2 regions of the Halobacillus sp. genome follow, and region 2 is predicted to be linked to the other one. Evidence: predicted binding sites of a transcription regulator. Region 2 holds the regulator's gene; the other holds the start of a gene.
What was found. The regulator CtsR, encoded in region 2, represses protease genes until heat stress. The targets are predictions, from matches to a motif close to ATGGTCAATAAAGGTCAAACA.
Positions count from the first base shown of each region.

Region 1: the regulator CtsR is predicted to act here: its motif matches at 4,987-5,007, upstream of clpP (ATP-dependent Clp endopeptidase proteolytic subunit ClpP).

Region 1 is NZ_JBAPTY010000057.1:21,398-37,355, forward strand. Features, by position in the region: gene tpiA (triose-phosphate isomerase) at 1-108, opposite strand, end outside; gene WAM07_RS02785 (phosphoglycerate kinase) at 127-1,308, opposite strand; gene gap (type I glyceraldehyde-3-phosphate dehydrogenase) at 1,488-2,495, opposite strand; gene WAM07_RS02795 (sugar-binding transcriptional regulator) at 2,531-3,559, opposite strand; gene WAM07_RS02800 (glutaredoxin family protein) at 3,710-3,943, opposite strand; gene WAM07_RS02805 (hypothetical protein) at 4,022-4,246, opposite strand; tRNA gene WAM07_RS02810 (tRNA-Arg) at 4,514-4,589, opposite strand; gene clpP (ATP-dependent Clp endopeptidase proteolytic subunit ClpP) at 5,021-5,644, shown strand; gene WAM07_RS02820 (HPr family phosphocarrier protein) at 5,733-5,987, opposite strand; gene whiA (DNA-binding protein WhiA) at 6,121-7,077, opposite strand; gene WAM07_RS02830 (gluconeogenesis factor YvcK family protein) at 7,113-8,066, opposite strand; gene rapZ (RNase adapter RapZ) at 8,070-8,954, opposite strand; gene WAM07_RS02840 (8-oxo-dGTP diphosphatase) at 8,972-9,439, opposite strand; gene trxB (thioredoxin-disulfide reductase) at 9,660-10,610, opposite strand; gene WAM07_RS02850 (tetratricopeptide repeat protein) at 10,825-11,841, opposite strand; gene hisIE (bifunctional phosphoribosyl-AMP cyclohydrolase/phosphoribosyl-ATP diphosphatase HisIE) at 11,928-12,551, opposite strand; gene hisF (imidazole glycerol phosphate synthase subunit HisF) at 12,548-13,306, opposite strand; gene hisA (1-(5-phosphoribosyl)-5-[(5-phosphoribosylamino)methylideneamino]imidazole-4-carboxamide isomerase) at 13,306-14,037, opposite strand; gene hisH (imidazole glycerol phosphate synthase subunit HisH) at 14,050-14,679, opposite strand; gene hisB (imidazoleglycerol-phosphate dehydratase HisB) at 14,680-15,273, opposite strand; gene hisD (histidinol dehydrogenase) at 15,270-15,958, opposite strand, start outside.
Region 2 is NZ_JBAPTY010000167.1:69-16,026, reverse strand. Features, by position in the region: gene WAM07_RS07450 (NYN domain-containing protein) at 1-137, opposite strand, end outside; gene rlmB (23S rRNA (guanosine(2251)-2'-O)-methyltransferase RlmB) at 140-883, opposite strand; gene WAM07_RS07440 (Mini-ribonuclease 3) at 876-1,286, opposite strand; gene cysS (cysteine--tRNA ligase) at 1,291-2,691, opposite strand; gene cysE (serine O-acetyltransferase) at 2,693-3,343, opposite strand; T-box leader at 3,413-3,627, opposite strand; gene gltX (glutamate--tRNA ligase) at 3,672-5,141, opposite strand; gene WAM07_RS07420 (bifunctional 2-C-methyl-D-erythritol 4-phosphate cytidylyltransferase/2-C-methyl-D-erythritol 2,4-cyclodiphosphate synthase) at 5,199-6,389, opposite strand; gene WAM07_RS07415 (PIN/TRAM domain-containing protein) at 6,509-7,609, opposite strand; gene disA (DNA integrity scanning diadenylate cyclase DisA) at 7,766-8,839, opposite strand; gene radA (DNA repair protein RadA) at 8,840-10,219, opposite strand; gene clpC (ATP-dependent protease ATP-binding subunit ClpC) at 10,389-12,848, opposite strand; gene WAM07_RS07395 (protein arginine kinase) at 12,868-13,938, opposite strand; gene WAM07_RS07390 (UvrB/UvrC motif-containing protein) at 13,938-14,486, opposite strand; gene WAM07_RS07385 (CtsR family transcriptional regulator) at 14,507-14,971, opposite strand; gene WAM07_RS07380 (MgtC/SapB family protein) at 15,133-15,825, opposite strand; rRNA gene rrf (5S ribosomal RNA) at 15,898-15,958, opposite strand, start outside.

The DNA.
Region 1 (15,958 bases), on a different contig from region 2:
CACTTTATCAGAAGATGGGACCTCATTCTTTGTCGTTTGAATAAAATCTTCCGCTTCGCGGTGAGTTTTGTTCATTTTCCAATTTCCTGCAATCACTTGTTTACGCATGTCTTCTTCACCTCTCCTTTATTTATCGTTTAGCAATGCGACACCTGGAAGCTCTTTGCCTTCCATAAATTCAAGGGAAGCTCCGCCTCCAGTTGATACATGATCCATATCGTCTGCATAGCCGAATTTCTCTACTGCTGCTGCAGAATCTCCACCACCGATAACCGTGTAACCCTTGGTTTCAGACAGAGCATTCGCTACAGCTTTTGTTCCATTCGCAAACGTTTCAAGTTCAAATACGCCCATTGGTCCATTCCAGATTACCAGTTTGGAATTTTTGATTACTTCAGCATATTTCTCTCTTGTTTTCGGACCAATGTCAAGAGCTTCCCAGTCAGCTGGGATATTGTCAATGGATACTATTTCGGTGTTCGCTGAATCAGAAAAGTCATCTGCAACCACCACATCCTCAGGCATAAGGAAATCTACACCTTTTTCTTCAGCTTTCTTCATATACTCTTTCGCTGTTTCGATCTTATCTTCCTCTAATAAAGATTTACCGATTTCGTAACCTTGAGCTTTTACGAAGGTATAAGCAAGTCCGCCACCGATAATTAAATGATCTACTTTATCAATCAAGTTGTCGATTACACCAATTTTATCTTTTACTTTAGCCCCGCCAATTATAGCTGTGAACGGGCGATCTGGATCGGAAAGTGCTTGTCCCAGCACATTAATTTCTTTTTCCATTAGAAAACCAGCTACTGCAGGCAGATGCTCAGCTACACCAGCTGTCGATGAATGAGCACGGTGAGCAGCACCGAAGGCATCATTTACATAAAGGTCTGCCATGTCAGCGAATGCTTTTGATAATTCCGCATCGTTTTTCTCTTCACCAGGATGGAAACGTACGTTTTCGATTAGAAGAACTTCGCCGTTATCCATTTCAGAAATGGCTTTGTTTACTTCTTCTCCATGTACCTGATCTGTTTTCGTGACGGTTTGTCCAAGCAGATCACTTAGACGTTTCGCAACGGGATCTAATCGAAGTTCTTTAACGACTTCGCCTTTTGGTCGACCAAGGTGACTGGCAAGAATAACTTTAGCTCCATTCCCAGACAAATGCTTAATGGTTGGAAGAGCCGCTTTAATTCTAGTATCGTCTGTAACTTCTTCCCCGCTCATAGGAACATTAAAGTCCACACGGCAAAATACAGTTTTTCCGTTTACCTCTACATCACGAATGGTTTGCTTATTCATGAAATGACAACCTCCTTGGTTTGTATTCAGGGTAGATTAACCTGCCTCTATGTACGTTTCCACTTCAGTTTCCCGTGAAAACGCTAGAGCAGCAAAATCTCTGAAAACATGGATAAAGGAGGAGGACATGAGACCCCCTCCTTTACTAACTGTTAATACTATTCAGTATCTGTTTCTTCTTACAAGCCTTGGTTTTTAAGATAAACAGCCAAGTCTACACAACGATTGGAATAACCGAATTCGTTGTCATACCAAGAAACAACTTTAACCATATTGTTTTCAAGAGCAAGAGTGGACAAACCATCAATTACAGAAGAGTTCGTGTTTCCATTATAGTCAGAGGAAACAAGAGGCTCATCACTGTAGCCCAGGATGCCTTTAAGCTCGCCTTCAGCTTCTGCTTTAAGAGCTTCGTTTACTTCTTCAACTGTTACATCTTTTTCAAGCTCAGCAACGAAGTCTACAATAGACACGTTTGCTGTTGGTACACGCATAGCCATTCCGCTTAGCTTACCATCAAGCTGTGGAAGAACTTTCGCTACCGCTTGAGCAGCACCAGTTGTTGTTGGAATAATATTTTGAGCTGCTGCACGGGCACGACGGTAGTCTTTATGAGGCAGGTCAAGAATTTGCTGATCATTCGTGTAAGAGTGAACAGTCGTCATCATACCGCGTTTAAGACCGAATTTTTGATCCAATACTTTTGCATATGGTGCCAGGCAGTTTGTTGTGCAGGAAGCATTAGAAATGACGTGATGAGAATCTTTGTCATATTGATCTTCGTTAACACCCATTACTACTGTCAGGTCTTCTTGTTTTGCTGGTGCAGAAATGATTACTTTCTTAGCGCCTGCATCCAAGTGTTTTTTAGCATCGTCACGTTGAGTGAAACGGCCTGTAGATTCGATTACTACGTCTACACCAAGGTCGCCCCATCCAAGCTGAGCCGGGTCTTTTTCGGAAAGAACTTTAACTTCTTTACCGCCAACGATCAGGTTGTCCCCGTTTGTTGTAACTTCTTCATCAAGAGTACCGTGAACCGTGTCATACTGAAGCAGGTGCGCAAGCATGTTAGCATCCGTCAAGTCGTTCACTGCTACTACTTCTACACTTTCATTTTTCAAAGCAGCACGATAAACGTTACGTCCAATACGGCCAAAACCGTTAATACCAATTCTTACAGTCATGTAAAATTCCTCCTTGGATTCTATGCATTATATATTTAAAGGGAAATTCCCCTTATTAACTCTTTCGCCGCACCTTCATCGGTGATAAGAACATTACTCTGTCCCGGCTTAAAATAGGAAGCAATAGCCTGGGCTTTTGAACGCCCTCCAGCTACGGCAATCACATGCTCTGCATGCTTTAGATCTTCTAACTGAAGCCCCACCGTTCTAACTTTATGAACGATTTCACCTTTTTGATTAAAGTAATAACCAAAGGCTTCTCCCACGGCTTCACGACTTTTAATAAGACGCAATTGTTCGGCAGAAGTTTTCCTTCTTTCAGCCATCATTACAGCATCCCCTACACCGTGGATAATAATTCCTGCTTTCCGGATAATCTCGAGTACTTCCTTTATAGAGGGTTCCTCGATAATGGTCTTATAAGAATCCTCACTTAAAGGATCGGGTACATAAAGTAAGCGATAATCCCCTTTGGCTTTTTTAGCCATTTCAGCGCAAATGGTATTCGCCTGATTTTCCACTCTTTCCCCAAGACCACCGCGTGCAGGTACGTAGAGACATTCATCTGCACCTTGAAACGGTGTCATCATTTCAGCTACTGCCGCCATAGTCGTTCCACCAGTAATGCCTATGGTTTGGCGGGGGATCAACTGGTCTTTTAAATAATTGACGCAAGCTTTTCCCATTTCGCTTTTCACCCAGTCAAGGTTATCACTATCACCAGGAACAACCACAGTATAGTCTAGGTTTAATTTATCCTTTAATTGCTTTTCTAAAACCTTTATCCCTGTAACTTCTTTAATGAATTCAGCTAATTGCTCCAGAATGTTTTGACCTTCATAGGTCAAATGCATTCCGCGGGAAGTAATTTCTACAGAGCCTTGCTTGTTTAAGAAGTCCACTTCACTGCGAACAGTACGCTCCGCTAACTCTACGTTTTCCGCCAGAGCACGACGTCCTACAGGCTGCATAATCTGGATGTAATACAAAAGTTTATAGCGTTGCTGCATTACATCAACCACTTCAGGAAAAAGTTTTTTTTGTAAGTCAATTAAGTCTCGCATGGAAAAACCCCTTATGTTAAAAACCATCGATTGGGCCGGATCTCGTCCCGGGTAGTCACATTATGTCCCGCTCGGAGCAAAAAAAACATCTCTTTCACTAGTAATATTAACAGTGAGAATGTGGAGGCGCAAGCAGAAGTGAGTGAATTTTTAATGTAAGCGTTCTTCTATAGCTGTATAGGTAATAGAACGATAGTCTAATTCAACTCCATTAACTTCAAGGACCGGAATTTCAAATAAATACTTTCTCATTAGTCCATCATTTTGCTCAATATCAATTTCTTGCACCTCAATTTGATATTCCCCGGAGAGCAGCTCAACTAAACTACTGATCTCCTCACAAAGCGGACACCTTTTCTTTACATATAAGGTTATATTGTTCACGCTGTTCCTCCTTTCCTGCTCTGAACCGAATTAAGCAATCCGTTCTCTATTATACATAGACGAAGAGCATGCACCAGTTCAGGATGCATGCTCTTCATTATCATAAACGCCATTATCTATTTTCAGTTTTCTCTTCTGTAAAAAATCGGTTAATTGTTCATAGGCATTATTCCTAGGTGTTCGCTTCAACGATTCATAATTAAAGGATAGCTTTTGCTGATGCTGCATATCGAACACGTGAATCCGTCTGTCCTCAGAAATTTGCTCAGTCGACAACATTTTATAACGGATTAAGTTTGTCATAAATACCCCTTTTCTTTGGCAAAAACGTCAAGAAACGGCAAGTGCATGAAATAATAATAACATAGAAACCAAAATAAAAAAATTACATTGACATAACAAACAACTTACGATTATCCGTATAATTTTGTTTCACAATTGTTTAAGTTATTCGCTCTTATAACTTGACAAACGCTATTAATATTTCAATATATTAAACAAACAGTATAACACAAAAAACGCCTTTCCGAAAGAAAGGCGTTTTTTGTGAATAATTATTTCATTTAATAGCGCGCCCGAGAGGATTCGAACCTCCGACAGACGTAGAACCGGAATCTACCGCTCTATCCAACTGAGCTACGGGCGCAAAATGACATGCAATATATATTATATGAAGAATAGTTGAATATTGCAAGGTTTTTTTATTATGTGACTACAACAACCTGCGAATTAAGTTAAGAATTGGGAGCAGCCCATCCAATAAGGTGAAATTTCAAAGAAGCTGCTAGAATCCTTCGAAGAAACTTCCACGGAAGAGGAACAGAGGAGATGAGACACATGAAATCTCTAACCCTGAGTTCGTTTGCTATATGATTTGCCAACACCCATTCCCATAAACCAAAGTCTTTAGCTAAACGATCCTATCGAAAGCTTCATAAAAAATAAATCTTTATTTAGTAATAAAAACCATACACTCTACGTTTATCCAAAAATATTTAGGGAATGATGGTATAAGGAATTCTACGAAAAAGGTCGATCGTTTTTGTTTGACCTTTATTGACCTTAATTGTATGATAAATGTATTCCATCATAACTAGTGATGATAAGGAGGAAATCACAATGAACTTAGTACCTACAGTTATTGAACAAACAAACCGAGGAGAGCGTGCTTACGACATATACTCCCGTCTATTGAAAGACCGGATTATCATGCTTGGCAGCCCGATCGACGATAACATTTCCAACTCCATTGTAGCTCAATTGCTATTCTTGGCCGCTGACGATCCGGACAAAGATATTTCACTATACATTAATTCACCTGGTGGTTCGATCACATCCGGTATGGCTATTTATGATACGATGCAGTTTATCAAACCAAACGTGTCTACCATCTGCACAGGTATGGCAGCTTCAATGGGTGCTTTCCTGCTAAACGCTGGTGAACCAGGCAAGCGTTATGCCCTTCCAAATAGTGAGGTTATGATCCACCAGCCTCTAGGCGGCACACAAGGTCAGGCTTCCGATATTGAAATTCACGCTAAACGTATTATTAAAATGCGCGAGAAATTGAACAAAATTCTTTCTGAACGTACAGGTCAGCCTTATGAAGTGATCGAACGTGATACTGATCGTGATAACTTCATGTCTGCCCACGAAGCTGTAGATTATGGATTGATCGACAAAGTTATGGAGAAATCTTAATCTAATACTTATCCGCTGTGTATTTTACACAGCGGATTTTTTATGAGCTTATTTTAATTTTTAAGTTCATTCTTTCACAAATACAGGTTTACTTTTCCTTCACAAATTCGTGAAGCTGTTCCATTGCAGTTTCCTCATCGGAACCATCTGCAATCAATTTAATACTTTCACCCGTACCCACTGCAAGACTCATTAGACCCATAATGCTTTTGGCATTTACCCGCTTGTTTTCCTTCTCAATAAATATATCACTGCTGAAGCGATTAGCATGTTGAACAAATTGAGCGGCCGGCCTTGCCTGTAACCCTGTTTCTAGTTCAATCTTTATATCCCGTTCTATCAATGAATTCTCTCCTCCCTTACTTACTTATTCCACCACCGAAAACGCATTCATAAAAACCGAAAGAAAACGCTCCCGATCAATGAAAGCGTTTTTAATTATAGTTCATTATAGCATGAATTAAAGTGGAGAAACATTAATTTCTTGTGTTTTCTGTGACTTCTCCTCTTCGAACTTTTTCAGCAAATTCATCTATTTTACGCAGCCGGTGGTTGATGCCTGATTTGCTTATCGCGGCTCCTGAAACATATTCCCCAAGTTCTTTTAAAGAAACATCCTGATGTTGTAAACGCAAAGAGGCAATTTCCTGAAGCTTATCAGGTAAAGCTTCCAGACCGACGGTGCGCTTAATAAATTTAATATTTTCTACCTGTCGGAATGCTGCTCCTATCGTTTTATTTAAATTAGCTGTTTCACAATTCACTAAACGATTGACAGAATTCCTCATATCTCTAACGATCCGTACATCTTCAAATTTAAATAATGCTTGATGGGCTCCAATATTACTGATTAGTTCAGTAATTTTATCGGCTTCTTTTAAATACGTAATAAACCCTTTTTTTCTTACCAGGGTACGAGCGTGCAGCCCAAAACTATTCATCAGCTGACACAACGCTTCGTTGTGTTCCTCATCAGAAGAATAAATTTCGAGGTGATAGGAGGAGGTTTCTGGATTATTGACCGAACCACCTGCTAAAAATGCCCCTCTCAGGTAGGCACGCTTGCAGCACGTATCATTTAAATACTTTTTAGGAATTTCCGGATTAATAGACAGGGGACCTTTCAGGATTTCCAGGTCATGCAGCACCTGCTCAGCCTTTTCAGAAAGACGTACAATGTACACATTGTTTTTTTTCAAGCGCATTTTTTTTCGAACCAGCAGTTCTACTGGATAAGGGTACAATTTTTTAATTAGCATATACGTTCTTCTTGCTATGGCTGCATTTTCCGTTTGGATATCCAATATATAATGACGGTTGGAAAAAGAAAAAGTCCCGTTCATTCTAATTAATGCTGCTAATTCTGACTCCATACAGCAAGCATCTGCTTCTACGTTGGTCAGTTCTTTTTTTATCTCTGATGCAAATGACACAGCTGGACACCTCCCTCTGGCAGAAAGCCCCTCCATTAAAGCATCGAATGCAGTAATTGAGTAAGCTTATCTGTATCATGCCGCAACATGGCTTGACTTTCATCTATAATATCTTCTTCCACTACTTCAATTCCCATTGACTTAATACGCTCTATGTCATAAATAACGGGTTCAGCATTTTCTTTCGCGTAGGCTTTCTTTACTTTTTGTTCAATCGGCTGGTTATGAACCACGATCGAGTTAATAACCCCTCGACCTATGTGATCAAATAACGCCTTCAAGTGGTCTCCAGCGGTATATCCTGAGGTTTCCCCTTCTTGGGTCATAACATTACAGACATACGTGACTTTTGCTTTCGTATCTCTTAAAGCCTGACCAATTTCAGGAATAATAATATTAGGAAGAATACTTGTATAGAGACTCCCAGGTGCGATCACAATTAAATCCGCTTCCTTAATTGCATTCACAGCTTCCGGAAGCGGCTGAACAGGTGTAGGACTTACAAACACCCTTTTAATTTTTTTCTGTTGTTTAGGAATGCTCGATTCCCCTGTAACAATGGTGCCGTCTTCCATTTCTGCATGTAAATTCATGGAGTGATTCGCAATAGGATAAATGTGCCCTCTTACATTTAAAACACGCGAAATTTCTTTAATCCCCTGATAAAAATCTCCAGTCATGGATGCAAGAGCAGCAAGAAGCAAATTACCCATGGAATGACCAGACAACCCGTTCCCATCTGCAAAACGGTGCTGGAAAAGATCCAAAAGCATCGGCTCAGCATCTGATAAGGCAGCGACTACATTTCGAATATCTCCCGGTGCCGGTATAGCCATTTCATTACGAAGTTTTCCCGAGCTTCCTCCATCATCTGCTACAGTTACAATGGCAGATAAGTCAATTGGCAGATTTTTAAGTCCCCGAAGAAGTACAGGCAGGCCTGTGCCTCCGCCTATAACCACGACTCGGGGTGTGGCTGTATGATCCATCCTTTACAAACCCTTCCTTTTATCAATATCTCTATGGGTCACGTGTGTCACGTAATCATTAGAGAAATACTCTGATAAATATTCTGCCAGTGCCACAGAACGGTGCTGACCGCCCGTACAGCCTATGGCTATAACCAGCTGGCTTTTACCCTCCCGTTTATATTGCGGAAGCATGAACTGTAGTAAATCTTTAAGCTTCTCAAGGAACTTCTGCGTATCTGACCACTTGAAAACATATGAAGAAACTTCTGTAGTGAGACCAGTAAGCGGCCGCATGTGTTCTACGTAGTGGGGATTAGGCAGAAAACGAACGTCAAACATCAGGTCGGCATCAATCGGCACACCATATTTAAAGCCGAATGAAACCATTTGGACAGAAAATACCTGCTGCTCACGCTGGCGATAGCCTTCCACAATGCGTTCACGAAGTTCTTTTGGTTTTAAAGAAGTCGTGTCAATTAAAGTTTGTGCGCGTCCGCGTAACTCATCAAGCATTTCGCGTTCTTTACGAATCCCTTCCAGTGGAAGTCCTTCTTTCGCTAAAGGATGAGATCTGCGCGTCTCTTTATAACGTGATACTAGCGCTTGGTCTTCAGCATCGAGAAATAATATCTGCTCGTGGATCCAGTCTTCTTTACCGAGCCGGTCTAATGAATCAAAAAGAGAGTCAAAAAATTCCCGGCCTCTTAAATCCATGACTAGTGCGACACTTTGAATGTTATTAGTAGAATCCTTCATCAGTTCCAGGAATTTAGGAAGCAAGGCTGGCGGAAGGTTGTCCACACAAAAAAAACCGAGATCTTCAAAGCTTTGAACAGCCACGGTTTTCCCTGCCCCTGACATTCCGGTAATAATCACTAACTGAGTATTGTTCGCTTCTTCTTGCATCCTCGATCGCTCCTCATTTAGTCAGGTCGTGACGGATCCATATCCTTATCAATTAGCTGGAAATCCGTCGTATATACAAATGTTCCATAAATTTGATCATCGCTATTTAAGATGTGTTTAAATATATGGCGGTCTCCCTCAGCCATTGGTTTACCGAGCACCTCATCAACAGGTACCCATTCGAGTTCGCCTTCCTCACTCGTCTCAAGGAGATTTCCAGAAGCAGAGGTGCAATGAAAAGTGAACATCATCCATTCTTGAACTGTTTTTTCACCTTCACGCATAACAAAAGTAAACGATCCTCTTAATTCCGGCTCGTTAATTTCAAGTCCTGTTTCTTCCTTAAATTCACGGATAGCTGAATCTTTAATATTTTCACCGTTCTCCATTTTACCACCAGGCGCTACATACCAGCCCCTTCTCGGCTTTTTCAACATTAATATGGAGTCATTCATTCTTAAAATACAATTGGCTACACGTTGCAACTTACAGTCACCTCATTTTCTTTCTAGAGGACATCATCCCTCATTATACAATGAATATGTCAGAAGCTACAATATTATAATTCGAAGCACAAAAAAATACACAGGTGATAAGCACCTGTGTTTAATAGAGATATCTAATAAAAGGGGGTCAATTAATAAACTACATTGTAACTTAATTTTATATCATAGGTGTTACAGTGCAGTTAATTTAAAGTGATTTTTAGTTGACCATTTTCAGCTCTTCTAATAGGTTCTCAATATAATGCTGAGCAGATTGTGCAGCAATACTGCCATCGCCTGTAGCTGTTACGATTTGACGCAGTTCTTTTTCACGGATATCCCCTGCAGCAAACACACCCGGCACTTTCGTTTCCATTTTTTCATCTGTTTCGATATAGCCTTGATCATTCGTAACACCGAGGCTTTCAAATGGCTTACTTAATGGAATAAGACCAATATAAATGAACGCACCATTTGTATTAAATTCATACTCTTGATTTGTTTTCTTATTGTGAAGGTTCACGCTGCCTACTTTGCCATCCTGTTCATTAATGGAAGTCACAACGGTGTCCCATATGAAATCAATCTTATCGTTATCAAAAGCACGATCCTGAAGAATTTTCTGAGCGCGAAGCTCATCACGGCGGTGTACAATCGTTACTTTGCTGGCAAAGCGGGTTAGATACACGCCCTCTTCTACCGCTGAGTCTCCTCCGCCTACAACCACGAGCTCTTTATCGCGGAAGAATGCGCCATCGCATACTGCGCAGTAGGATACGCCGCGGCCGCCTAATTCTTTCTCTCCTGGTACACCAAGCTCTTTATATTGAGCCCCTGTTGTAATAATGATAGTGCGCGCTTTATATTCTTTTTTACCTGCTTTAATTGTTTTATACTCTTTTCCATCGATTACTTCTTTGATATCTCCGTAAGCATATTCAGCTCCGAATTTTTTCGCGTGACCAAACATTTTATTAGAAAGATCTGGTCCAAGAATGCTTTCGTAGCCCGGGTAGTTCTCTACATCTTCCGTGTTGGCCATTTGCCCGCCCGGTATTCCGCGTTCAAGCATTAGAGTATCAAGGTTAGCACGGGAAGTATAAACGGCTGCAGTCATTCCTGCTGGACCAGCCCCTGCGATAATAACGTCGTAAATACGATCTTCCGTCATCCGTTATCAGCTCCTTGTTTCAGTGTGTGTCCTGATGCCTTCATTCATTTCATGTACATATCATATTAAAACAAATAAAAACCGTCCATTAATGTGCTTATCATCTGATATAGATAATGAGCGTTTTTTTCTATAAAGCTACAAATTTCGCCATAAAAACAAGCGGTCACTTCCAAAAAAAAGAGGCCAGCTGATGTGACTATTATTTTTAAGATCAGTATTTTTTCCAGGGACCCTCTTCTTTACTCAAACTCGGAAATTGCTGGCACCCTTTTTCCCATAATTCTAAAGCCTTAGAAGGATTACCGGTATGATAAACCGAAATACTGTACCATTTATAATAAACTCGTCTTCTCGTAACCTGACGGTCTTTCAAATTGTGAAAGCGGTCCACAGCTTCTTCGTAAAAGCCTGCTCTTGCCAGCGTCTCAGCGACAGCTAATTTTTGCTGACTGTGCATGGGGTAGACATTGCGCAGAAGTTGAATATGAAGCAAAGCTTCTTCCCTGTTCCCCTGCATAATAAGGAAGGCAGCGAGGTTTACGTGGCTGTGTATATTTTCAGGTTCATTTTTCAACCATTCTTGTTCAATTTCGATGGCTTCCTGCTGGTCCCCGTTCATGAACAGCGCATAAGCGTACTTATGCTTCGCCATCTGAAAGTCAGGAAAGAGCTGCATCATTTCTTGTAACAAGCTTAACGCCTGTTCCCACTCTTCATGTTCAAGGTGATAGAAAGCAGTCTCTTGATAAATCAATAAATCATCTTCATCATCAAAAGCCCACTCATCATCATCCTCTTCTTCATCCACTGACTCAAGCATTTCCAGAAGCTGCTTGGATGCTTCCTCAAATTCTCCGTCTTCGGACTGTTCAAGATAGGTTTCGGCATATTTTTTCGCATCACTTAATAAGCCAAGATGAGCATAGTTGTTGGCCATCAAATAGTAACAATCCACATATTCTTTTCCGAACCGGGCCAGTACTTCCGTCAACAGTTGGTTAGCCGCGTGATACGAACCGATTTCCGTGTACACAACAGAAAGCTGGCAGGTATAAAGTGGTTCGTCAGGTGCTGCTTCTATTGCTTTTTTAAGCCACTTCACGGCCACATTGAATCGACGCTTCTGAAACGCCTGAATTCCATGGGTGAAATAGAAGTTTCCAGATGGCAAAAAAGGGATAATATTCGTATTTTCTTGAGCAGCGGTGCTATTTAGTGATGTCGTCATGAGCGTCCCCCTATTTCCGTTACAAATCTCACTAATAAAGCAGTATAACATAGAAATGTGTTATGAAATAGGAGATTTAGTAACTTTTAAGAGTGGCGTTCTTCCAGAACCGTCAGTACGTCATCAAGCGGGACTCCACGATCAGTCAAAATGACAAGTAAGTGGAAAAGCAGGTCTGCTGATTCGAGGGCCATTTCTTCTGGATCATCATTCTTAGCTGCAATGATAACTTCTCCCGCTTCCTCTCCAATTTTCTTGGCAATCCGGTCTACGCCTTCACTAAATAGTTTGGCTGTATAAGAACCTTCCGGAAGTGTAGATTTCCGTTCGGCAAGTGTACTTTGCAACTGATCCAGAATTTGATAGCGATTCTCTTTCACCTGTCCTTCCGTATCGGTCAATGATTCCGAGAAGCAGCTGTAATCTCCTTTATGGCATGCAGGTCCGTTTGGAACAACCTGCACGAGTAAAGCATCCTGATCACAATCGAAATGGATGCTCGTTACTTTTTGTGTATTTCCAGAGGTTTCTCCTTTATGCCACAACTCTTGACGGGAGCGGCTGAAAAAAACGGTTTCCCCAATTTCCAATGTTTTTTCTAATGATTCTTTACTCATATAGGCCAGCGTCAGTACAGCCTTTGAACGCGCATCCTGCACAATAGCAGGGACAAGGCCTTGTTCATCGAATTGTAGATCATTTACATTCATCTCACGATTACCCCTTTCTCCTTCAAATATGCTTTCACATTCGCAACAGACGTTTCTTTATAATGGAAAATCGAAGCAGCTAAAGCGGCATCCGCATCGACTTCTGTAAATACATCATAGAAATGTTCACTGGACCCAGCTCCGCCTGAAGCAATGACTGGTACGTTGACGACCTCCTGTACTGCCTCCAATAAAGGAAGATCAAAGCCTGTCTTTTCACCATCTTTGTTCATAGATGTCAGTAGAATTTCTCCTGCTCCACGGCGGACAGCTTCTTCAGCCCATTCGGTCACTTTCCACTCTGAAGGGGTACGTCCTCCGCGGGTATAGACACGCCATGTTCCCCATTCTTCATCAAAACGAGCGTCAATCGCAACCACAATACACTGGCTGCCGAAATAATCCGCTCCTTCTGTAAGCAGTTCCGGTCGGTTCACCGCTGAAGAATTTAAAGAAACTTTATCCGCTCCGTTTCTTAATGTTTCTTTTATATCTTCGATTGAGCGGATTCCTCCTCCAACTGTAAATGGAATCGCAAGCTCTGAAGCTACCGAGCGAACGACATCAATCATCGTTTTCTTTCCTTCATGAGTAGCTGAAATGTCTAAAAAAACCAGTTCATCCGCTCCTTGCTCGTCATAAACCTTGGCAAGCTCTACAGGATCTCCGGCATCACGAATATCGACGAATTGAATCCCTTTCACTACTCGTCCTTCCTTCACATCCAGACATGGAATAATTCGTTTGGATAACATCAGCTTTCCTCCAATTCAAGAGCTTCAGAGAGCGTGAAACGATCAGTATAAAGAGCTTTTCCAACAATGGAGCCGATAACGTGACGGCCCTGGTAGTTCTTGAGTATTTCTAAATCGCTCAGCCCCTGGATGCCTCCCGAAGCAATAACATTAACCTTTGTTTCATCCGCTAATCGAACAATTTCTTTTAGATTAGGCCCAGACAACATGCCATCTTTCGCAATATCGGTGTATATAAATGTCCTTGCTCCTGCCTCGGCTAAGTCACGGCCTAAATCAACCGCCTGTATTTGAGAACTCTCAAGCCACCCTGCTGTAGACACATAGCCATCTCGTGCATCGAGCCCGATGACGATACGCTCTCCATAATTACGAAGAAGGGATTTCGTTAATTCTAGATCACGAACGGCAAGTGAACCGATGATCACTCGATCTACTCCCTGGTCCAAATAAAAACGTACATCTTCTTCGCTGCGGATCCCTCCGCCAATCTGTATATGTGAAGGCAATTCCTTCGCTGCACGAAGCACGTGCTCCGCATTTTTTCTTGAACCTTCTTTCGCTCCGTCAAGGTCGACCATATGAATCCAGGAAGCACCTTTATCGGAGAACTCACGGGCCACTTCATATGGGTCATCCCCGTACACCGTTTCCTTATCAAAGTCTCCCTGCTCCAGGCGGACACACTTTCCATTACGCATATCAATTGCTGGATAAATTGTAAAACTCATCTTAAAAACTCCTCACTGTTTGACCATTACTTTGCAAAAATTCTCTAAGAGCTGCATGCCGGCTCTCCCGCTTTTTTCCGGGTGAAACTGACTTGCTACCAGGTTATTTCGACCTACAATGGCCGGTACTTCCAGGTGATAATCGGCTGTTGCATAGAGGATAGATGGATCAGGGGTCTGTGCGACAAAGGAGTGAACAAAATAAACATATTCTTCTTTCACGTCGGAAAGCAGCGGCTCTTCCGGCTGAAGCAGGTTCATCTTATTCCAGCCCATATGAGGTACTTTATAGGATTTCCCCTGTTCATTCACTCCTGGAAATCTTACAATTTTACCTGGAAAGAGACCCAGCCCTTCGGTTTCTCCGCCTTCGTCACTGGATTCAAATAACAATTGCATGCCCAAGCAAATACCGTAAATCGGGACACCCGCTTTGACTTTTTCCTTTATAAAAGGGATGAAGCCGTGTTCTTCCAGTGCTTTCATAGCATCCGGAAAAGCACCAACACCCGGCAGAATGTAGCCATCACAATTCTCAATCTCGGCAGGACGTTCACCAAATTTATATGGAACTTTCAGACGCTCTAAGGCTTTAGAAACACTGAATAGATTTCCCATCCCATAATCTATAATTCCTATCATTTATAAACTTCCTTTCGTACTTGGCACCCCATTGACCCTGGGGTCAATTTGAGTTGCTTCATCAAGCGCACGAGCAAGTGCTTTAAACATGGCTTCGACAATATGGTGCGTGTTATGTCCATGATGAAGAACAATGTGAAGGTTCATTCTTGCTTCTACCGCAAATTTCCAAAAAAACTCATGTACATTTTCCGTATCAAAGGTACCCAGACGGTCTTTAGGTAACTCCGCTTTCCATTCCAGATGCGGACGGTCACTAAGATCCACCGCTACTGTAACAAGTGTCTCATCCATAGGAAGGGTCATCGAACCATATCTTTTCATGCCAAATTTGTCTCCCAGGGCTTCCCGGAAGGCCTGCCCCAGACAAATGCCGATATCCTCAGTCAAGTGGTGATCATCGACTTCCACATCCCCATGTCCTTTAACGGAAAGATTAAATAAGCCATGCTTTGCGAAAAGCTCGAGCATATGAGCTAAAAATGGGACCTGCACATCCAGATCTGCTTTACCAGAACCATCGACGGAAATGCCAAGTTCAATGTTCGTTTCTCTCGTTTTACGTACAATTTCAGCGTACCTTTCACTGGTCATGTCCATCTCTCCTTCCGCGTATCAATTGCCCTTGCGTGAGCTTCTAATCCTTCCAGCCGGGCATAACGGGCGATCTTGTCCCCATGTTTCTTCAGTGCCTCTTCACTGTAGGAAATAACACTCGACTTTTTAAGAAAATCGTCAACATTCAAAGGACTGGAAAAACGAGCTGTACCGTTTGTCGGAAGTACATGATTCGGCCCGGCAAAATAATCACCCACAGGTTCGCTGCTATAAGGTCCAAGGAAAATAGCACCAGCATTTTTAATTTTACCTAAGTGTTGAAAAGGTTCGTCTGTTACAATTTCCAAGTGTTCAGGAGCAATTTCATTTATTGTAGTAATAGCTTCGCCCCACGTTTCGCATAAGAGGATCATGCCGTAATCCTCCACGCTTTTACGGGCAATTTCAGCACGAGGCAAGTCCTCTAATTGATTTGTAACTTCTTGCTGAACCTGTTCGGCAAGCTGCTGACTCGTTGTTACAAGTACACTAGAAGAACGTGCATCGTGCTCGGCTTGAGACAGAAGATCAGCGGCTACTTCAGAAGCAACAGCGGTGTCATCAGCCAAAACAGCAATTTCACTGGGACCGGCAATCATATCAATGTCTACATCTCCGAAGACTTCCTTTTTCGCAAGTGCCACAAATACATTTCCTGGTCCAGTAATTTTATCTACTGCAG
Region 2 (15,958 bases):
TCCCCGGTATAGGACTGGTACTCGGCCATCATTTCAATTAAAAGATCCCTTGCCTGACCAAAATCTTGTTCTTTTAATCTTTTCAATTCCGGCCAGGCCCCAATCATGTTGTAGCCATCCACTATTAGAACATTCATTATTACTCACCGACAGGGCGGCGCTTTCTATACACTTCGTACATTAATAAAGAAGCAGCAACGGATGCATTCAGAGAGGTCACTTTACCAGCCATGGGAAGACTTACGGTCCAATCACATTTGTCTTTTGTCAGACGGCTCATTCCTCGCCCCTCGCTTCCAATCACAAGCGCGATCGGCATATTTCCATCCAGCCGTCGGTAATCTTCCGTACCATCTGCGTCTGTTCCGACGACCCACACAAACCTTTCTTTCAATTCGTCGATCGTTCTCGCAAGATTGGTTACTCTAGCTACCGGAATATACTCAATAGCTCCGGTAGACGTTTTAGCCACCGTAGAGGTAAGAGCCACTGAGCGTCGTTTTGGTATAATCACGCCGTGTGCTCCGCTCGCATCCGCAGTTCTTAAAATCGACCCCAGATTATGAGGATCTTCGATTTCATCGCAAATGATGAAAAAAGGCGGTTCCCCTTTTTCTTCAGCTTTAGCAAACAAATCCTCAAGGTCACTGTATTCATAAGCGGCCACCGAAGCCGCTACACCCTGATGATTGCCCTCGACGAGCTGATCAATCTTCTTTTTCGGGACTTTCTGTACAATGACCCCATTCTCTTTAGCTGCCTGTTCCAGTTTTTTATAGGCCTGGTGTTGAAGCTGCTCGGACACTATCACTTTATTAATAGCTCTTCCTGATTTCAGGGCTTCCTGCACTGGGTTCTTTCCTATAATCCATTCGTTATTCATCATCTCCACCCCTTTCTTCTACAAATTGGATCGTCTGTTCGATTAAATCTTCCAGCCGCTCGGTCTTTCCAGATAAATAAAGAAAACCAAGAACCGCTTCAAAGCCAGTCGAATAACGATAAGTTTGTACATTGGTGCTCTTAGGTACAGACCCAGACTTGGCATTTCTCCCTCGTCTTAGCACGGCTTGTTCTTCTTCTGTCAATAAATCTTCTTCCTGCCAGTGGCCTACCGCCCTCGCCTGGGAAACAGCAGATACGAATTTCACGGCTGCTTTATGCAGCCGTTGAGGTTGTATTTTTCCACTTTCTAAAAGGTGCTTCCTTACATACAACTCATAGACAGAGTCTCCCATGTAGGCAAGCGCCAGGCTTTTCATTTGTTTCACATCGTTCATGGTCATGGGATCAGCCTCGCTTCCAGCGTGTACCCTGGGAAGTGTCTTCCAACATAATATTTCTGTCTTTTAACTCATCACGTATCTGATCGGCTCTTTCAAAATTACGATCTTTTCTTGCCTGCTTCCGTTCTTCAATCAGCGCATCGACCTCTTCATCCAGCAATTCTGACTGGGTTTCAATCTCAAGACCAAGTACCATCATCAGTTCTTTCAACGTATCTTCATAAGCCTCAAGCACAATTGTATGGGTTTGTTCTTCCTGAAGGTAAAGATTAGCTGATTTGGTAAGGTCAAATAAAACAGAAATGGCGTTTGCCGTATTAAAATCATCATCCATTTCTTGAATAAACTGCTCCTTGTGAGCTTCTATTTCCTTAATCCAGCGATCCGAATCATTTTGAAGGTTCATGCTGGCAGATTTACGATGCTTTAAATTTTCATATGCATTACGAATCCGGTCAAAACTGCTTTTCGCACCTTTTAATAATTCATCACTGAAATTAATAGGGTGACGGTATTGAACACTGAGCATAAAGAAGCGAATAACCTGAGGGTCATGCTTTTTCACAAGATCGTGAGCAAGAATGAAATTCCCAAGGGATTTAGACATCTTTTCATTTTCAATATTAATATACCCGTTGTGCATCCAGTAACGCGCAAACGACTGGTCATTATGTGCTTCTGACTGGGCGATTTCATTTTCGTGGTGAGGGAAAGTTAAATCTTGGCCGCCGGCATGAATATCGATGGTCTCCCCTAAATACTTTTTAGCCATAGCGGAACATTCAATGTGCCACCCCGGACGTCCATTCCCCCAAGGACTTTCCCATGATATTTCGTCTGGCTTGGCTTCCTTCCATAGTGTAAAATCAAGCGGGTCTTCCTTTTTGTCTCCCACCTCTATGCGAGCACCAGATCTCAGTTCATTAACGGACTGATGGGAAAGCTTCCCATAATTATCAAAGGAGCGAGTTCTGAAATACACATCCCCTTTTGCTTCATAGGCGTACCCTTTATCAATCAGCCCTTTTACAAAATCAATGATTTCCTCCATGTTTTCAGTTACGCGCGGATGGTCCACCGCTTCTTTTACGCCAAGTGCGCCTACATCTTCTTTATAGGCATCTATAAAACGGTTGGCAATGTCAGGAACCTCTTCCCCTAACTCATTAGCCGCTTTGATAAGTTTGTCATCTACATCTGTAAAGTTCAGCACGTAGTGTACGTCGTAGCCACGATATTCGAAATATCTGCGTACCGTATCAAAAACAATAGCAGGGCGGGCATTGCCAATATGGATATAGTTATAAACCGTTGGGCCGCACACATACATCTTTACTTTACCCTCTTCCAAAGGCCGGAATGGTTCTTTTTTTCTTGTCAGCGTGTTATATATATGAATACTCATGCTAGTTCACTCCTTTAGCTTCTTTTACTTCCTCTTGTAACTGCTTAATCTCCTTTTCTAACTGGTTGATACGATCATAAACCGGATCGGGCAGCTTATGATGATCGAGATCTTTCTGCTGTACTTTCTTCCCGTCCTGCACGACCACGTGGCCCGGTATTCCAACTACGGTTGAATTGTGAGGCACATCATGGAGGACGACTGATCCCGCCCCTACTTTAGAATTTTCTCCAATTGTGATAGATCCCAGAACCTTGGCTCCTGTAGCTACCAGGGAATTATCCAGTAATGTTGGGTGACGCTTCCCTTTTTCCTTACCTGTACCGCCGAGCGTGACGCCTTGAAACAAAGTAACATTATCTCCTATTTCACAGGTTTCCCCTATGACCACTCCCATCCCGTGATCAATGAAGAAACGGCGGCCGATTTTGGCCCCGGGGTGAATTTCTATCCCGGTAAAGAAGCGGCTTAATTGGGAAATCACTCTGGCCAGAAAGAAAAATTTCTTTTTATAGAATGCGTGGGCAATCCGGTGGGCCCAGATAGAGTGCAATCCTGAATACGTTAAAATGACTTCAACGTAAGAACGAGCAGCAGGATCTTGATCAAAAACGACATCCACATCTTCCTTAAACATCTTAAAAAGCCCCATTTGCTCTCCTCCTTTGTTAACCAATAGTGGGAATCAAGCTACAAAAAACGCGCCTCCGTGCCCTAATGGCACAGAGACGCGTTCCGCGTGGTTCCACTCTGCTTGGGAAAAATTGATTCCCCTCTTCAGCCTTGCTAACGGAAGGTAACCGCTTCAGCCTACTTGTTTCGGCAGAAGACTCAGAGGTGCATTTCAAAGCGGTCCCAAATAATCACTTTCAGCCGGGGGGTGATTTTCTCTGTGTATGGGAAACCTCTTCTACTTCTCCTCATCAACGTTTCTTATTGGTATCTCTACTATATGACATAAGAGGTCATTTGTGAAAAGTTTAGCCTTGAAGCTTATTTAATACATCATCCAGACGGACATTGACGGTTTCCAGACCAAGCAGGTGAATAGCGTTGGGCAGTTCAGGACCGTGTGTTTGGCCGGTAGTAGCTACACGAATTGGCATGAAAAGCTTCTTCCCTTTATGGCCGGTTTCTTTCTGTACAGCTTTGACCTGTTTCTTGATCGCTTCTGGTGTGAATTCTTCCAGTTCATTCAGCTTTTTCTTGAACGTATCAAGCACTTCCGGCACTTGCTCGCCTTCCAGCACTTCCATAGCGTTCTCATCATATTGTATTTCTTGTTTGAAGAATAATTCCGTAAGCTCTACAATTTGCGCGCCATAATCCAATTGTTCCTGGTAGAGAGCAATTAATTCATGAACCCACTCCCGGTCGGAAGTACTCATATTCTCTGAAACACGTCCCGCTTCGATGAGATGAGGGAGAGTTAAATCTACTACACGATCAAACTCAGCTGATTTAATATACTGGTTGTTCATCCACTTCAGTTTTGCAGGGTCAAAAACCGCTGGTGAAGTAGAGAGACGTTCCGCATCGAATATTTCAATCAGTTTATCCTGAGTGAAGATTTCCTCTTCGCCTACCGGTGACCAGCCAAGCAACGTAATAAAATTAAATAATGATTCTGGTAGATACCCTAAATTCTTATACTGCTCAATGAACTGCAGAATGTGTTCATCACGCTTGCTTAGCTTTTTACGATTTTCATTCAGAATGAGTGTCATATGCCCAAACTTAGGCGGCTCCCATCCAAAAGCTTCATATACCATCATTTGCTTAGGTGTGTTTGAGATGTGCTCTTCCCCGCGTAGTACATGAGTGATAGCCATTAGATAATCATCTACAGCAACGGCAAAGTTGTAGGTTGGTGTTCCGCTTTTCTTTACAATAACCCAGTCCCCAAAATCACCGGATTCGAACGTGATGTTTTCACGGACGATATCGTTAAACGTGTACGTATGGTTTTCCGGTACACGCAGGCGAATACTTGGTTCGCGTCCCTCTGCCTCAAACTGTTCAATCTGCTCCTGGCTTAAGTCACGATGAGCCCCTGAATACTTTGGTGCTTCTCCACGTGCAATTTGTGCTTCTCGTTCTGCTTCCAGCTCTTCTGCTGTCATATAACATTTATATGCCAGGCCGCGCTCAAGCAGATCATCTACATATTTTTGGTAAAGATCCAGGCGCTCCATTTGGCGATAAGGTCCATATTCCCCGCCCTTATCCGGGCTTTCATCCCAATCAATTCCAAGCCAGCGTAAATAGTTAAGTTGACTTTGTTCTCCGCCTTCTACATTTCGCTTTTCATCTGTATCCTCAATGCGGATCACCATTTTTCCTCCCGCATTTCTTGCAAACAAATAGTTGAACAGGGCCGTTCTTGCGTTCCCAATGTGAAGATGGCCGGTCGGGCTGGGTGCATAACGTACTCGAACTTCATTCGACATAATTGTACTCCTTTCGTTACCGTTCCTTTTTTCCAGTTTTATTTTATCATTTTTTTGTCAGGCTTGTTGATCTTTTTGCAAAAGAACGACGGCTTGAGCCGCGATTCCTTCCTTCCTTCCAGTAAAACCTAGTTTTTCAGTGGTAGTAGCTTTTACATTAATCTGTTTCGTCTCCGCGTCCAATAAAGAAGCTATACTCTCACGGATCTCCTCAATATAGGGAGCCATTTTAGGGGCTTGCGCAATGACCGTACAATCGACATTTCCGAGTTCATACCCCTGGGCTTTTACAAATTTCCAGACATGCTGCAGAAGCATACCAGAATCGGCGTTCTTATATTCAGGATCTGTATCAGGAAAGTGTTTGCCGATATCTCCTTCTCCAATTGCACCTAAACAGGCATCGGCAATGGTATGAAGAAGAACATCAGCATCCGAGTGCCCAAGAAGTCCTTTTTCGTGAGGAATCTCAACTCCCCCAATGATGCATTTACGTCCTTCCGTCAGTTGGTGTACATCAAAACCTTGACCAATTCGGAACATAGGATTCTCCACTTCCTTTCCTTTACGCTGGTTTTGTATATAAGACTCTGCTTTATGTAAGTCCTCTGGCGTCGTTAGTTTGATGTTATCATAGCTTCCCTCGACAATAGCCACTTCTTCTCCCAGGATCTCGACTAAGGAAGCATCATCCGTCCCATAGTATCCGCTCTCCTGTGCTTTTTGATGCGCTTTATAGATCAACGAAAAAGTGAAGCTTTGGGGTGTCTGGGCTGCCCATAGAGTCTTTCGGTCCAATGTGCTCAGTAATTGATCATTCTTCTGTTTGATCGTATCCGTTACAGGGACCGCTAGTAGAGCGGCATGCTTTTCAATCGTACGCTCCGCCAATTCGTGCAAGAGCTCTTGTTTCACAAATGGACGTGCTCCGTCATGGATAAACACGGGCAGAGTGGTATTAATTACGGCCTTTAATCCCGCAAACACACTATCCTGCCTCTCTGCTCCCCCATCTACCAGCTGAATCTCTTTATTTAAAGAAAACGCTTGAAGGAGTTCTTCCATCTGTTGTCTTTCCTTTGGATTAGTCACTAGAACGATTTCAGAACACCATTCGTCTTTAGCAAAAACGGAGAGTGTATGTAATATTAACGGTTGATCTTCTATTTTTAGAAACTGCTTATTTTTACCAGCCAGCATGCGCTTGCCCTGTCCTGCTGCAAGTACCACTGCCGTATAATTTATCATAGTATCCATCCTAAACTGGTTTAAACCATAAAATAACCACTATAACTATCTCTGTAAATAACAAAAGCGATAACTCACCGGTTATCACTTTTGTTAGTCTCTATTTGTTTATACCGTTTTTAAAGGGCTTTTTCAAGTGATTTCGGTTTAGCAAAGATCATTCGTCCGGCAGATGTCTGAAGGACGCTGGTAACGACCACTTCAATTGTCTTTCCAATATAACTTTTTCCTTCTTCTACTACGATCATCGTGCCATCATCTAAATAGGCTACACCCTGATTTTGTTCCTTGCCATCTTTGATCACCTGAATACTCATTTCTTCACCAGGAAGTACGACTGGTTTCACTGCATTGGCAAGGTCGTTAATATTCAATACTTGGACATTTTGAAATTCACATACTTTATTTAAATTAAAGTCATTCGTAACAACAATTCCATTCATAACCTTAGCCAGTTTAACCAGTTTACTATCCACTTCCTGAATATCTTCAAAATCTCCCTCATAGATTTCCACATTGACTGGGAGGTCTTTCTGAAGACGGTTCAAAATATCAAGTCCGCGCCGACCGCGGTTCCTTTTCAATCCATCAGAAGAATCTGCAATATGCTGTAGCTCTTCCAGGACGAACTGAGGAATCACAATTGTGCCTTCAAGGAAATGAGTCTCACAAATATCTGCAATACGGCCATCAATAATCACGCTCGTATCCAGAATTTTTTCTTTTGGAATTAATGAACTGTCTACTCCTGCAGGCGCAGGAGATGAAGAAGCTCCTTCATCGGCTTTTTCTTTTTTCGAAACCATATTGAGGAACTCGTCCTTCCGTTTGAATCCCACCTGGAAACCGAAGTAACCCAGTAAAAAGGTTAAGAAAATCGGCACCACCTGATTAACCACTTGAATTTGAATATCTTGCACCGGGATATTGACTAGATAGGCAACGATCAGACCAACAATTAACCCAAGGCTGCCGAATAATAGATCGGCGACAGGCGCCCGGACCAAAGTATCCTCAATCCATCTAAGAAAATCTACTATATAATCCACGATCCAAAATGTTAATAAAAATAAAATAAGTGCTCCAAGTACGGCCCCTAAAACTGCTTGCATCCAATTCTGCCAAGTGAGTCCCATGGCTGTAAACAATTCTGGAAAATAGAGGTAACCGATCGTTCCACCGGTTATGACAATAAACAACTGTACAATTCGTTTAAGCACTTGTATCCACCTCCTCACTCACAGTATGACCAAACCTCACACCTAATAACCGTGTAATAAGAGGAATGATGCTTTATAAAATAGCATAGTTTCCAAAAAAAGTCAATATCCGAAACGATTTATCATATCATATTCATAGTAAATAAGTCAATAGAATCATATATGGCGATCTACAAATAGCTGCTCCTGGATCCGTTCTAAACCATCCCGGATTTTCGTCGCCCTTATCTCTCCTACACCATCTACACCTACCAGATCCTTTTGAGAAGCCTGAATCATATCGTCCAGGGTTCCAAACTTTTCTACTAAATGCTCAATAATTAAAGGCGGAAGACGGGGAATACGGCTTAAAATCCTGTAACCTCTAGGGTGAAGCGGATCCGACATCTTCGTATTAGGAGAATACCCTAACAGCTTGAGCACCTGTTCATCTGACAACAACTCCGGATTTGTTACTTCCTGCATTTTTCTTAGAATATAGTATGGTTCGTAGTCTGGACGCTTACTGTAATCTTTCAAGAGTAAAGCAGCCTCTTCTTCAATATTTGATACCAGTTCTGTCATCTGCAGTTGAATTAAACGTCCTTCTGTTCCGAGTTCATTCACATAGTTGAGAATTTCTGTTTTCGTACGAAGCACCATTTCCACCCGATGCACCACTTGAATGACTTCAGAAAAGGAAACCATGTTTTCAAATTCCATTGCACCGAGGTTGGTTATGGACTGATCCAGTACATTTTTGTATTTCTCCAACGTCTGAATTGCCTGATTAGCTTTTGTTAATATTACGCCAATGTCCTTCAATGAATACCGCAGAGACCCTTTATACAGGGTGATAACATTTCTCCGCTGTGATATGGCAATAACTAAGGATCCTGTCTGCTTCGCTACACGCTCAGCCGTCCGATGGCGCATCCCAGTTTCTGTAGAGAGAATATCCGGGTCGGGCATCAGCTGCGCATTCGCATAAAGTATTTTGGTAGCTTCATCGTTTAGAATTAGGGCTCCGTCCATCTTAGCCAGCTCATATAAGTGGGCGGGGGTGAAATCAGATTGTATATTAAATCCGCCATCCACCAAATCCCGAATGACCTCATCATAACCAAGGACGATTAATCCTCCCGTATTAGCCCGCAGCACATTGTCGATACCATCACGAAGCGGCGTGCCTGGAGCCACAAGCTTCAAAATTTCTCCAATTCCATTCTCTTTCATATCATGCCATTCCATTTATGCGTCCCCCAATGTAACCTTCATAGCTTCCTGTACCGTACTTACCCCTATCACTTCGATCGAAGAAGAAGGCTTCCATCCATCCAGGTTTTTCTTAGGAATAATTACACGCTTGAACCCTAACTTTGCAGCTTCCTGCACACGTTGTTCAATACGAGCAACACGGCGAACCTCTCCTGTCAGGCCGACTTCTCCAACCACTACATCTTCAGCCTTAGAAACTTGATCTCTAAAGCTCGAAGCAATGCTTAAGGCAACCGCCAAATCGATCGCAGGCTCATCCAGCTTCACTCCCCCTGCTACTTTCACATAAGCATCCTGATTTTGTAAGAGGAGACCAGCCCGCTTTTCTAAAACGGCCATGAGTAATGGGACACGGTTGTTATCCAGCCCCGTAGCCATTCTTCTTGGATTTCCGTAGGCAGTAGGAGATATTAGAGACTGTATTTCTACGAGTACAGGACGTGTACCTTCCATAGATGCAACTACAACGGAACCTGCCGCTCCCTGAGACCTTTCTTCCAGAAAAATTTCAGATGGGTTTAATACCTCGACTAAACCTTGTTCTTTCATTTCAAAAATGCCCATCTCGTGTGTACTTCCAAAACGGTTTTTTACACTTCTGAGTATTCGGAACGTATGGTGTCTTTCCCCTTCGAAATATAAAACAGCGTCCACCATATGCTCAAGAAGTCTAGGTCCCGCTATAGAACCTTCCTTAGTAACATGCCCTACAATAAAAATTGGAATACCTTTGTTTTTGGCTATTCTCATTAATTGACTGGTGCATTCCCTTACTTGAGATACGCTCCCTGGAGCAGATGTGACATCTTCCTTGAAAATGGTCTGAATGGAATCAATCACAACAAATTCTGGCTCTATAGCTTCAATTTGGTTAATGACATCCTGCAAATTTGTTTCAGATAATACATAGAGTTCATCTGAGGTTATATTTAACCGCTCTGCCCTTAACTTTGTCTGTCTTGAAGACTCTTCACCAGATATATAAAGAACAGGCTTATCTTTATTGGCAATCTGAGCCGATACCTGAAGTAATAATGTTGATTTCCCTATCCCCGGATCTCCGCCAATTAAAACCAGGGATCCGGCTACGATTCCTCCTCCAAGTACACGGTTAAACTCTGGCATATCAGTGGGGAGACGCGGTTCTTTCTCTGATTTTATGGAATTTATCTTTTCTGGTTTTGTTTTTGTGGAAGTGGAACTAGTCTGAAACACATGGCGGGAATTTGTACTTGGAGCACTCACTTCTTCAACAAGCGTATTCCATTGTTGACACCCTGGACATTTGCCCATCCATTTCGCTGTTTCATAACCACATTCCTGGCAAACAAACTTTGTCTTTCTTTTTGCCAAGATTAAACGCCCCTTCCCTTTAGTTTATACGATTATGATTGTGAAAAAGTTTCACAGTCATATCAATTAGATTAATTTCCTCTTACTAAAAGCATATAGGAATAAGAAAAAAACCGGAAGGCAAACGCCTTCCGATTTTTAAATTTAGCACTTAATAGCTATGATTTATTTAGTTTGTAGATTCCTGTTCCGTATAAACGACGAATTCATTATTGTCATTCAAGTCAATTTTCACGGATTGACCTTTAGCAATATTCTCTTTTAGCAACTCTTCAGATAGAAGATCTTCAACGTTTTTCTGAATAGAGCGGCGCAGTGGGCGTGCTCCGTATTCAGGGTCGAATCCTGTTTCTGCAATATGCTCAATAGCTTTATCAGATAAGGTGAAGTTGATTTCCTGCTCCTGCAGACGTTTTCTCAACTCTTCTGCCATCAAAGTTACAATGTCTTTCATGTGTTTTCTTTCTAGTGAATGGAAAACTATGGTTTCATCAATACGGTTTAGGAATTCTGGACGGAACGCTTTCTTCAGTTCATCCGTAACTTTAGATTTCATGTCTTTATAGCTCTGATTCGAGTCATCCATGCTGAAGCCAACGTATTTATTACTTTTCAGCTCCTGTGCACCTACGTTTGAGGTCATAATCAGAACGGTGTTACGGAAGTCTACCACGCGTCCTTTAGAATCGGTTAAACGGCCATCTTCCAACACTTGAAGCAGAATGTTAAATACTTCAGGGTGTGCTTTTTCTACTTCGTCTAAGAGTACAACAGAGTACGGTTTGTTACGGACTTTTTCAGTCAGTTGACCGCCCTCTTCGTAACCTACATAGCCAGGAGGCGAACCTACCAGTCTGGAGGTGCTGTGTTTTTCCATATATTCAGACATGTCTATACGGATCATAGCGTCCTCTTCACCAAACATGCTTTCTGCCAGCGCACGAGCCAATTCAGTTTTACCTACTCCGGTTGGTCCTAGGAAAATGAAGGAACCAATTGGGCGTTTCGGATCTTTTAGACCTGCCCTTGCACGACGAATAGCTTTAGATATTGATTTAACAGCTTCGTCCTGGCCAATAACACGGTTATGAAGCGTGTCTTCCAGTTGAAGAAGACGTTCACTTTCATCTTTCGTCATTTTGGATACAGGAACTCCAGTCCAAGTGGATACGACAGAAGCAATATCTTCTACCGTAACTTCTGAATCCTCTTGCCCTTGTTTTTCTTTCCATTCATCTTTCGTTTCTTCCAGTTCATCGCGTAAACGCTGTTCACTGTCTCTCAGAGAAGCCGCTTTTTCAAATTCCTGGCTTTGAACAGCTGCATCTTTTTCCTTACGAACTTCTTCAAGCTTTTGTTCAAGTTCTTTTAGGTTCGGCGGAGCTGTATAAGAACGCAGACGAACTTTTGATGCTGCTTCATCAATTAGATCGATCGCTTTGTCTGGAAGGAAACGATCTGTAATATAACGGTCTGAAAAACGAACAGCAGACTCAATAGAGTCATCCGGTATAGTTACTCTGTGGTGTGCTTCATAACGATCCCGCAGACCTTGAAGGATTTGCACTGATTCATCCAAGGTTGGTTCATCTACTTGGATAGGCTGGAAACGACGTTCAAGTGCAGCATCTTTTTCAATATACTTACGATATTCATCAATAGTAGTTGCACCGATACATTGTAGTTCTCCACGGGCAAGTGACGGCTTCAGAATGTTGGAAGCGTCAATGGCGCCTTCTGCACCACCTGCACCAATTAAGGTATGCAGCTCATCAATAAATAGAATGATATTACCGGCCTGGCGAATTTCTTCCATCACTTTTTTCAAACGGTCTTCGAATTCACCGCGGTATTTTGTGCCCGCAACCACGGTTCCCATATCCAGGGTCATTACCCGTTTATCACGAAGAATCTCAGGTATTTCATTATTTATAATCTGCTGGGCAAGACCCTCTGCGATGGCTGTTTTACCTACACCAGGTTCACCTACAAGTACCGGATTATTTTTGGTACGACGGCTGAGAACCTGAATAACTCGTTCAATCTCTTTGCCTCTTCCAATAACGGGATCTATATTGCCTTCTTTAGCAATTGTCGTTAAGTCTCGAGCCAGCGAGTCAAGGGTTGGTGTATTCGCACTGGCTGCCTGGCCTCCAGAGCCGCCTCCACGACGATTTTGACCGCCGGTGGACTCATTATTGCCAAGAAGCTGCAACACTTGCTGACGTGCTTTATTCAGACTTACACCGAGGTTATTAAGCACTCGGGCAGCTACCCCTTCTCCTTCACGGATTAAGCCGAGAAGAATGTGTTCTGTTCCTACATATGAATGACCAAGTTTACGTGCTTCATCCATGGATAATTCGATAACTTTCTTGGCGCGGGGAGTATAGTGAATGGTTTGGGAAACCTTCTCCCCTTTTCCAATCAGTTTTTCTACTTCCTGCTGAATTTTTGAAGCTTCCAGACCTAATGCGGTTAATGATTTAGCCGCTATTCCTTCTCCTTCACTTACTAAACCAAGCAGAATATGCTCTGTGCCGATGTTATTGTGTCCTAAACGAACAGCTTCTTCTTGTGCAAGTGCAAGTACTTTCTGAGCTCTTTCTGTAAAACGCCCAAACATCATGGACATTCCCTCCTAACGTTTATTCTTCATTTTCTAATTGAAGTCGTTCTCTAATTAGTGAAGCTCTGCGTACATCACGCTCATCTGGATTTAGAGAGGCTTTAGCATATTGTTGCAAAAACCCGGGCTGAGTTAAAATCATCAGCTCATTTAAAATAGTTCTTGGAATATGGTCAATAAGTTTAAGATCAATTCCAAGCCTCAAATCAGATAAACACTTGGCAGCCTCTTTAGACTCTATGATACGGCTGTGCTTTAAAACACCGTAAGAGCGAAATATACGATCCTCCAGTTGAACTCCTGATCGGCTTATTAACGCCTCACGGGCTCGTCTTTCCTGATCAATTAATTGTTTTACTACACTATGCAGATCTTCTACAATGTCCTGCTCTGATTTTCCAAGCGTAATCTGGTTGGAAATCTGATAGATGTTTCCAAGAGCCTCGCTTCCTTCACCGTATATTCCTCTAACAACAAGTCCAAGCTGGTTAATTGCCGGGGTCATATGATTAATTTGCTGGGTCATGGATAAGGCAGGAAGGTGCATCATCACGGAAGCCCTCATGCCCGTGCCGACATTAGTTGGACAGGCTGTTAAATAACCTCTTTTTTCGTCAAAAGCATAGTTGATTTTTTCTTCAAGCCAATCATCCAGCTGGGAGGCCTGTTCCAGAGCTCTATCCAATTGAAAACCAGGAAAATACAACTGCAATCGTATGTGGTCTTCCTCGTTAATCATAATGGAAACCTGCTCATTTTCTGATATCAAAGCAGCTGAATGCTTAGGTTTCTCCGCCAAATGTGGACTAATAAGATGCTTTTCAACCAGCACCCTTTTTTCCACAGGCTCAAGATCATTCATTTGGACTATCTCAAAGCCTTTGTAATCGCGGAAGGATTGACCTTTATATTCCTCTTTAAAGAAATCCAGAACTTTTTCCAAAGTCTCATCAGAAGCGATCAACGGGAATGGAGAACTGGAAAAATTTCGAGCCAGTCGAATGCGGCTGCTTAATACAATATCACTGTCAGGCCCATCCTGCTTCATCCAAGGACTAAGAGCCTCATTCATAAATTGCTGCAATGACATTATTGCTCACCATCCTCCTCCTCATGAAATCGGTTTTCCAAAGTTCGGATCTTATCTCTAACTTTCGCTGCTTCCTCGAATTCTTCCTGCTCAATTAATTGTCGAAGATTAGATTTGTGTTCATCCAGCTCTCTTTTTAAATGAAGTTGGCCGCCTTCACGCTTTGGAATCTTACCGTCATGAGTAGTATTTCCGCTGTGAACCCTTCTCAAAACAGGGTTCAAGCGTTCGTCAAATGTTTCATAACAATTCCCGCACCCAAATTTCCCAATTCGCGCAAATTCCTGATAAGTCATTCCGCAGGTAGGGCATTGCAACTGAGGAGTTTGCTGCTGGGTGTGAGCTTGTTTTCCTTTAAAAGTAGATGGACTTTCAGAATGGAATAGTCCTGACAAAAGGTTACTGAGAGAAAAATTTTCTTCTCCGTAACTCATATAACCTTTATCTTTAGCACAATGTTCACAAACGTGAACTTCTGTTTTTTGACCATTAATTACCTGAGTTAAATGTACCGTAGCTTTCCTTTGGTGACACTCCTGGCATTCCATAACGCTCTCTCCCTTCCAATTCAGCTTTTATACTTTAGAGTGAAGAGCATAGCCGTCATCATTCGAGAACGGACTTCATCACGCAGAGGAAGAGGGAACGTGAGGACTTCACGGTCAATAATGCTTCCCATAAGTTTTGCTTCCCTCTCTGTGATAATTCCACTCTCTAATAACCTCTCAATCACATCCGTAGCTGCTGTTTGAGAAACGAGGGGATTAATCATGTCAACAATCTCTTCAATCATATCCGATTCCTTGCGATGCTGGATACGGCTAATACGAATATATCCGCCACCGCCACGCTTACTTTCTACTATATAACCTTTTTCCACAGTAAATCGAGTTTTAATCACATAATTAATCTGAGAAGGCACACATTGAAATTGATCAGCTATTTCACTGCGCTTAATTTCAATTGTCTTTTGCTGGTTCTTATTCAGAACCTCTTTCAAATATTCCTCTATTACATCAGAGATATTCCTCATTTTCCCTCCTCCTCTTTTGACTTTGACTATCTTTGACTTTAATTTTATTATACTCAATTTTATGAGTTACGCAACTAAAATGTTGGGATCACATACACATTCATGATTCCCTAATTTCTTTTCTGCTAAAACAAAAAACCATGCCGAATTTTGGCATGGTTTTAGAATTTATGATTGATCTGAAGGACTTCCTCGTTACGGGAAAGCTGTTCGATTAATTCAGTACGGTTGTATTTTTGACCTTTATCTATTTCAATAATCAGTTTGTTATGGCCTTGCTCTTGTTTCTTAATATTAATTCCTTTAATCCTCAGTTCTTTTTCATCAAATATCGCAGTGATCGATTGCAATTTAACATCAGGTCTTACCTTTAGTTGAAAGATATATGGCTTCTTCTTATTAAAATTTTCTTTTTCAAGTTTATTTAATAGAACTAAACTTAACAATACGATAATAGTAGCTAAGATGGCGACATCATACATACCGGCACCGACCACTAACCCTATCCCTGCTACTGTCCATATCGAAGCAGCAGTAGTAAGACCTCTAATAGTTAAGCCATTGACGATAATTGTTCCTGCACCTAAGAAGCCAATACCACTGATCACATAAGAAGGTATGCGCGCTGGATCAAATCGTACATTTTCAAATTCATCCACGTAAGATTCAAAACCATATAAGGATAGCAGCATCATCAAACAGGAGCCTACACCGACTAAAATATGAGTCCTAAATCCTGCGGAATGATTGTTTAACTCCCTTTCGAACCCAATCAGCCCAGCTAATAGCAAGGCAATTACGATTCTTGTAGTAAATGTAAGAAAATCATCGTCAAAGAAATTGCCCCATTCCATAAACGGTCCTCCTGTTCATTAACTTTTAAATACAGAAAAAACCAGAAGTACAAACTTCTGGTTTTCATATTAACGTGGCGGCGTCCTACTCTCACGGGGATCGACCCGACTACCATCGGCGCTGAAGAGCTTA